DNA from 2 places in the Shigella dysenteriae genome. Region 2 is predicted to be linked to the other one. Evidence: predicted binding sites of a transcription regulator. Region 2 holds the regulator's gene; the other holds the start of a gene.
The links. The regulator PurR, encoded in region 2, represses purine synthesis genes. The targets are predictions, from matches to a motif close to CANGCAAACGTTTGCNTG.
Positions count from the first base shown of each region.

Region 1: the regulator PurR is predicted to act here: its motif matches at 2,769-2,786, upstream of gcvT (glycine cleavage system aminomethyltransferase GcvT).

Region 1 covers NZ_CP055055.1:3,856,395-3,860,610, forward strand. Annotated here, with positions in the region: gene gcvP (aminomethyl-transferring glycine dehydrogenase) at 1-1,053, opposite strand, end outside; gene gcvH (glycine cleavage system protein GcvH) at 1,172-1,561, opposite strand; gene gcvT (glycine cleavage system aminomethyltransferase GcvT) at 1,585-2,679, opposite strand; gene HUZ68_RS18430 (hypothetical protein) at 2,970-3,053, shown strand; gene ubiI (FAD-dependent 2-octaprenylphenol hydroxylase) at 3,127-4,216, opposite strand, start outside.
Region 2 covers NZ_CP055055.1:2,514,777-2,518,992, forward strand. Annotated here, with positions in the region: gene HUZ68_RS11990 (MFS transporter) at 1-839, opposite strand, end outside; gene cydH (cytochrome bd-I accessory subunit CydH) at 1,005-1,094, opposite strand; gene purR (HTH-type transcriptional repressor PurR) at 1,393-2,418, shown strand; gene punR (DNA-binding transcriptional activator PunR) at 2,415-3,347, opposite strand; gene punC (purine nucleoside transporter PunC) at 3,460-4,216, shown strand, end outside.

The DNA of each region.
Region 1 (4,216 bases), 1.3 Mb from region 2:
GTAAACGGCATACAGACTGGCAATGTTTGCCAGCAGCACCTGGGAAGTACAAATGTTGGAGTTCGCTTTCTCACGACGAATATGTTGCTCGCGAGTCTGCATCGCCATGCGCAGCGCGGTATTGCCAGCTGCATCCTTCGATACACCGATAATACGGCCTGGCATTGAGCGTTTGTATTCGTCTTTCGCCGCAAAGAATGCCGCGTGGGGGCCACCGTAACCCATCGGTACGCCAAAGCGTTGCGCCGAACCAAAAACAATATCCGCGCCCTGTTTACCCGGCGCAGTTAACAGCACCAGCGCCATAATATCAGCGGCAACGCTGACCACAATTTTGCGTGATTTCAGTTCGCTGATAAGCGCAGTGTAGTCGTGAATTTCACCGGTAGTGCCAACCTGCTGTAACAGCACGCCGAAGACGTCCTGATGGTCGAGCACTTTTTGCGCATCATCGACAATCACTTCAAAACCAAAGGTTTCGGCACGAGTACGGACCACATCCAGCGTTTGCGGATGCACATCGGAAGCCACGAAGAAGCGGTTGGCATTTTTCAGTTTGCTGACGCGTTTCGCCATCGCCATTGCTTCGGCGGCAGCGGTGGCTTCGTCAAGAAGAGAAGCAGAGGCCATATCCAGCCCGGTTAAATCCAGCGTTACCTGCTGGAAATTGAGCAGTGCCTCAAGGCGGCCCTGCGAGACTTCAGGTTGATACGGAGTATACGCGGTATACCAGCCCGGATTTTCCAGCATGTTACGCAGGATAACCGGCGGTAACTGCACGGCGGTGTAACCCATGCCGATGTAAGACGTGAAGCGTTTATTGCGACTGGCAATAGCCTTGAGTTCCGCCAGCGCGGCGTATTCGGTCGCCGGTGCGCCAACCTGCGGCGGGGTCGCAAGCTGAATATCTTTCGGTACAATCTGGCCGGTCAGCGCGTTTAACGATTGCGCGCCAACGGCATTCAGCATTTCTTGCTGTTGCGCGGCGTCCGGTCCGATATGGCGTTCAATAAAAGCGCCGCGGTTTTCAAGCTGGCTTAACGTCTGTGTCATGAGCGATGGTTCCTGAAACGTGCAGTGAATTGTGAACCTCTCTCCTTGCGAAGAGAGTGAGGGTGAGGCATAAATTTTCCTCACCCTGATCCTCTCCCGCAGAAGAGGAATAAAGCCGTTACTCGTCTTCTAACAATGCTTCGTATGCGGTCGCATCCAGCAGTGATTCCAGTTCGCTTTCATCGCTGGCTTTGATTTTAAAGATCCAGCCACCTGCATACGGTTCGCTGTTCACCAGTTCCGGGGAATCGCTCAGTGCGTCGTTTACCGCCACGATTTCACCGCTTACTGGCGCATAAATGTCTGACGCCGCTTTTACTGATTCAGCAACCGCGCAGTCATCGCCCGCGCTAACCGTCGCGCCCACTTCCGGCAGGTCAACAAACACCATATCGCCCAACAACTCCTGAGCGTGTTCGGTGATGCCAACGGTATAAGTGCCGTCGGCTTCTTTACGCAGCCATTCGTGTTCTTTGCTGTATTTCAGTTCTGCTGGTACGTTGCTCATCAATCAATCTCCAAAAAAGTAAATCACGCGACGGCTTTGCCGTTACGCACAAAAACAGGTTTCGTCACTTTAACCGGCATTTCACGGTTGCGAATTTGCACAATCGCTGTTTCACCAATACCTTCCGGCACGCGCGCCAGCGCAATGCTGTAACCCAGCGTCGGGGAGAAAGTCCCGCTGGTGATAATGCCTTCATGCTGGTTGCCCTGCGCATCGGTAAAACGTACCGGCAGTTCATTACGCAGCACGCCTTTTTCGGTCATCACCAGACCAACCAGTTTTTCTGTGCCATGTTCACGCTGCGCTTCCAGAGCTTCACGACCGATAAAGTCACGATCTGCCGGTTCCCAGGCGATGGTCCAGCCCATGTTGGCGGCTAAAGGAGAGATGGTTTCGTCCATCTCCTGACTATACAAATTCATGCCAGCTTCCAGACGCAGCGTGTCACGCGCGCCCAGGCCGCATGGCTTAACGCCCGCTTCCACCAGCGCGCGCCAGAAATCCGCCGCTTTTTCATTGGGCAGCGCAATTTCGTAGCCCGCTTCACCGGTGTAACCGGTAGTGGCAATAAACAGATCGCCCGCCTGCACACCAAAGAACGGTTTCATCCCTTCCACTGCCTGACGCTGGGCGTCATTAAACAGTGTGGCAGCTTTTGCCTGCGCATTCGGCCCTTGTACAGCAATCATGGAAAGGTCATCACGAACGGTAATTTCGATGCCGAAAGGTTCAGCGTGTTGGGTAATCCAGGAGAGGTCTTTTTCGCGGGTGGCGGAGTTAACAACGAGGCGGAAGAAATCTTCAGTAAAGTAGTAGACGATGAGATCATCTATCACACCGCCAGAGGCATTCAACATCCCCGAGTAAAGGGCTTTGCCGCTTTTGGTGAGCTTCGCCACATCGTTCGCCAGCAGATAACGCAGAAACTCCCGGGTGCGGCTGCCGCGAAGATCGACGATGGTCATATGTGACACATCAAACATTCCGGCATCGGTACGTACCGCATGATGTTCGTCGATTTGCGAACCGTAATGCAGCGGCATCATCCAGCCGTGGAAATCCACCATGCGAGCGCCGCAAAGCGTGTGTTGTTCGTACAAAGGAGTCTGTTGTGCCATCTTGTCCTCATTGAATAAGCGGGGCTGACAACTTTTTCATGGTGAAATTATCACCACAAAACCCAGCATCGGAGCCACTCCCGGTCCCCAACGCAATCGTTCTCTTTTGCCTGAACTTACCACCGAAACAGACTGTTAACCATAAGGTAAAATTGATCATCACATTAGCTTATGGTTAAAAAATGCAAAAATCGCGACAGAATAAAAAACCAAAAAATACACCAGTTTCTATACAAAGATGATGTGATGAGAAAGTCAATTTGAATAAGACAATATTAAGAGCTAAAAAAATGTCAAAAAACACTAAATCAAAAAATCATGACATTAGAAAATATAATGCGAAAACGGAGGTGAAATTAGTTTATTTCAAATGAGGAAAATCTCCCGGCGAAAAAACCGGGAGATGAAAGTGTGATGCGTATCAAATAAACAGCAGAAGAGAAATTTTTAACGCAGCCATTCAGGCAAATCGTTTAATCCCATTGCCTGACGGATAAGTTGTGGCTTAACGCCAGGAAGCGTGTCGGCCAGTTTCAAACCAATATCACGCAGCAGTTTTTTCGCCGGATTGGTACCGGAAAACAGATCGCGGAATCCCTGCATACCAGCCAGCATCAGCGCCGCGCTGTGCTTGCGGCTACGTTCATAGCGGCGCAGGTAAATGTACTGCCCGATGTCTTTACCCTGACGATGCAACCGTTTCAGTTCAGCAATCAGCTCTGCGGCGTCCATAAAGCCGAGATTAACGCCCTGCCCCGCCAGTGGGTGAATGGTATGCGCGGCGTCGCCCACCAGCGCCAGACGATGTGCGGCAAACTGGCGCGCATAACGCCCCGTCAGCGGGAACACCTGACGCTCGCTCTCAACCTTGCATAAGCCCAGGCGATTATCAAAAGCGATATTTAACGCGCGATTAAATTCGTCTTCCCCTGCCTGCTGCATCCGCTGCGCTTCCTCTGGCGACAGCGACCAGACAATCGAGCAAAGATGCGGATCGCTAAGCGGTAAAAAGGCCAGAATGCCTTCGCCGTGGAAAACCTGCCGCGCCACCGCATCATGCGGTTCTTCCGTGCGTATGGTCGCTACCAGCGCGTGATGCTGATAATCCCAGAAAGTCAGCGGAATATCGGCTTTGTTGCGCAACCAGGAATTAGCGCCGTCCGCGCCAATCACCAGACGCGCCGTTAACATACTGCCATCTTTCAGCGTCAGGAAGGTTTCGTTTTCTCCCCAGGCGACCTGCTGTAATTCTGCGGGGGCCAACAGAGTGATATCTGACGACTGCTGCGCTTTGTTCCACAGCGCGTAGTGAATCACTGAGTTTTCAACGATATGCCCAAGATGGCTATAGCCCATGCTTTGATCGTCAAACGAAATGTGACCAAAGCTGTCTTTGTCCCACACTTCCATACCGTGATAACAGCTGGCTCGGCGAGAGAGAATGTCCTGCCAGACGCCAAGACGGGTGAGTAATTTTTCGCTGGCGGCATTGATAGCCGAAACGCGCAGTTGTGGTGGTGCATCCGCCGCCAGAGGT
Region 2 (4,216 bases):
ATAATCACCATCAACAACAACAAAAAGCCTTTCAACGTGCCGTTAACTGAACGATCTGCCAGTTTGCCGCCGAGATAGTTACCGATAGAGAATCCGACACCAATCAGCACCAGCATTGCCGTGACGAACACTGGTGTTGCGTGGGTAATACTTTGTAGTACCGGAGAGATATAGGTGTAGAGAGTAAACATTGCACCAGCTCCCAGTACCGTCGTCAGCAATGCAGACAGCACCTGCGGACGCATTAATACCGCCAGCTCTTTTTTCACTTCAGGTCGTGCCCCTGCACCACCTTTAGGTAATGAGAAGAACAGACTTACCATTGAAATCACTCCCAGCCCCGCCGTTGCCAGAAATGACATCCGCCAGCCGATGGTTTCACCCAACCAGGTCGCCGCCGGCACGCCACCGATATTTGCCAGGGTTAACCCCATAAACATAGTGGCAACTGCGCTGGCCTGTTTATGTTTTGGCACCACGCTTGCGGCCACGACTGAACCCAAACCAAAAAATGCTCCGTGATTCAGGCTGGTCAAAATGCGTGAAAGCATCAGGGTCATATAATCCGGCGCGATGGCGGAAAGTACGTTGCCGAGCGTGAAAATTGCCATCAGGAAAATCAACGCACTGCGGCGGGCACGATGAGAAAGTAGAAGCGTCATCAGCGGCGCGCCAACCATTACGCCAACTGCATAGGCACTGATTAACATTCCGGCAGCGGGAATCGAGACATCCACACCGCGCGCAATGACGGGCAACAAGCCCATTGGCGAGAACTCCGTTGTCCCGATACCAAACGCGCCAATCGCCAGCGCCAGCAACGGATAGTTAATTTTCATGCCTTATCTCCACCTCTTCGCGTCATTACGCGATATTCATTAAAGTGGCGAAAGCATGACAGCAATCACAAAAAAATGAAAATAACAAAAAGAGAAAACACTTTTGCCATTTTGCTAACAAACAGGAAGGAGATGCGAGGGAGAACGCGCTCCCTCGAGAGGAAATCAGTGCAGCGCGGCAGTCAAACCCACGGCTACGATCAAACCGAGGACGATAATCGTTGTTACCAGTGAAAATTTAAGGTCGGTGCTCATCAAGTTTTCTCCTTTTTTATTACCACACAAAAAGTGATATTACGCATTTTTACACACTGTGATGAAAAAATCTCCCGTCATTTATAATGATAAGTGTTTTTACCACTTCCCCTTTTCGTCAAGATCGGCCAAAATTCCACGCTTACACTATTTGCGTACTGGCCATTGACCCCTTCCTGACGCTCCGTGTCGTTTTTCCGGCGTACCGCAACACTTTTGTTGTGCGTAAGGTGTGTAAAGGCAAACGTTTACCTTGCGATTTTGCAGGAGCTGAAGTTAGGGTCTGGAGTGAAATGGAATGGCAACAATAAAAGATGTAGCGAAACGAGCAAACGTTTCCACTACAACTGTGTCACACGTAATCAACAAAACACGTTTCGTCGCTGAAGAAACGCGCAACGCCGTGTGGGCAGCGATTAAAGAATTACACTACTCCCCTAGCGCGGTGGCGCGTAGCCTGAAGGTTAACCACACCAAGTCTATCGGTTTGCTGGCGACCAGCAGCGAAGCGGCCTATTTTGCCGAGATCATTGAAGCGGTTGAAAAAAATTGCTTCCAGAAAGGTTACACCCTGATTCTGGGTAATGCGTGGAACAATCTTGAGAAACAGCGGGCTTATCTGTCGATGATGGCGCAAAAACGCGTCGATGGTCTGCTGGTGATGTGTTCTGAGTACCCAGAGCCGTTGCTGGCGATGCTGGAAGAGTATCGCCATATCCCAATGGTGGTGATGGACTGGGGTGAAGCAAAAGCTGACTTCACCGATGCGGTCATTGATAACGCGTTCGAAGGCGGCTACATGGCCGGGCGTTATCTGATTGAACGCGGTCACCGCGAAATCGGCGTCATCCCCGGCCCGCTGGAACGTAACACCGGCGCAGGCCGCCTTGCCGGTTTTATGAAGGCGATGGAAGAAGCGATGATCAAGGTGCCGGAAAGCTGGATTGTTCAGGGTGACTTTGAACCCGAATCTGGTTATCGCGCCATGCAGCAAATACTGTCGCAGCCGCATCGCCCTACTGCCGTCTTCTGTGGTGGCGATATCATGGCAATGGGCGCACTTTGTGCTGCTGATGAAATGGGTCTGCGCGTCCCGCAGGATGTTTCGCTGATCGGTTATGATAACGTGCGCAACGCCCGCTATTTTACGCCGGCGCTGACCACGATCCACCAACCAAAAGATTCGCTGGGTGAAACAGCGTTCAACATGCTGTTGGATCGTATCGTCAACAAACGTGAAGAACCGCAGTCCATTGAAGTGCATCCGCGCTTGATTGAACGCCGCTCCGTGGCTGACGGCCCGTTCCGCGACTATCGTCGTTAATCACCCGTTGCGGGAGTCTCTTCCGGCTCCCGCAGCCACTCCTTATTCAGCGTCTCACTATCGCCGAGATACTCAAGCAGCCAGGTTAACGCAGGCGACATATCATTTTGCTGCCATGTCAGACAACATGCCGAATCCGGGAAGGGGTTTTCCAATTCAAGTGCTACCCACTTCCCCTCATTAAGCCACGGTTTGGCGAAATGTGTTGGCACCATCCCTATGCATAATCCTGCCGAGATACAGGTTGCCGATGATTCCCAGTCAGGCACGACAACTCTTTTTTGGTTATCCAGCAACCAGGTAATACGTTTAGGTAGCGTTCGCGAGGTGTCTTCGCGCACCAACGACGGCCAGTTGCGCAACGTATCATCGCTGAATGGGCCATCCATCAACGCCAGCGGGTGGTGGCTGGCAACAACGCAACTCCAGCTTAGCATCCCCATATCCCGGAAGGCATAACGACCGCCTACCGGAATCGCGCGTGTTGCGCCAATCGCCAGTTCCACGCGCCCGTCGGAAAGCGCATCCCAGACACCGTTGAACACTTCCTGAAAGACAAGAAGTTCGACATCATCAAAATGGCGATAAAAATCAACGATCATCTGCCGTGTACGTTCTGGCCTGACAATATTATCCACTGCGATAGCTAACTGACCGCGCCAACCGTTCGCTATCTGCTGACATTGCTGGCGGGTGATCTGCATTTTTTTGACAACAGAGCGCCCTTCTTTGAGAAACCACGCTCCAGCAGCGGTCAGCTCCACATCACGGTGCCGTCGTTCAAAGAGCGGCACCGCCAGCCACTCTTCCAGCTGACGCACGGTATAGCTGACCGCAGAAGGAACGCGATGCAGCTCCTGTGCCGCAGCGCTAAAACTACCATTACGCGCTACCGCATCAACAACTTCGAGTGAATATTCTGACCACATAGTCTGCCTGCAAAATTTTTGAAATCAGTCATCAAATATTACCGTTTCACAACACTAATTTCACTCCCTACACTTTGCGGCGGTGTTTAATTGAGAGATTTAGAGAATATACATGCAACCTGGGAAAAGATTTTTAGTCTGGCTGGCGGGTTTGAGCGTACTCGGTTTTCTGGCAACCGATATGTATCTGCCTGCTTTCGCCGCCATACAGGCCGACCTGCAAACGCCTGCGTCTGCTGTCAGTGCCAGCCTTAGTCTGTTCCTTGCCGGTTTTGCCGCAGCCCAGCTTCTGTGGGGGCCACTCTCCGACCGTTATGGTCGTAAACCGGTGTTATTAATCGGCCTGACAATTTTTGCGTTAGGTAGTCTGGGGATGCTGTGGGTAGAAAACGCCGCTACGCTGCTGGTATTGCGTTTTGTACAGGCTGTGGGTGTCTGCGCCGCGGCGGTTATCTGGCAAGCGTTAGTGACGGATTTTTATCCTTCACAGAAAGTTAACCGAATTTTTGCGACCATCATGCCGCTGGTGGGTCTATCTCCGGCCCTGGCTCCTCTGTTAGGAAGCTGGCTGCTGGTCCATTTTTCCTGGCAAGCGATTTTCGCCACCCTGTTTGCCATTACCGTGGTGCTGATTCTGCCTATTTTCTGGCTCAAACCCACGACGAAGGCCCGTAACAATAGTCAGGATGGTCTGACCTTTACCGACCTGCTACGTTCTAAAACCTATCGCGGCAACGTGCTGATATACGCGGCCTGTTCAGCCAGTTTTTTTGCATGGCTGACCGGTTCACCGTTCATCCTTAGTGAAATGGGCTACAGCCCGGCAGTTATTGGTTTAAGTTATGTCCCGCAAACTATCGCGTTTCTGA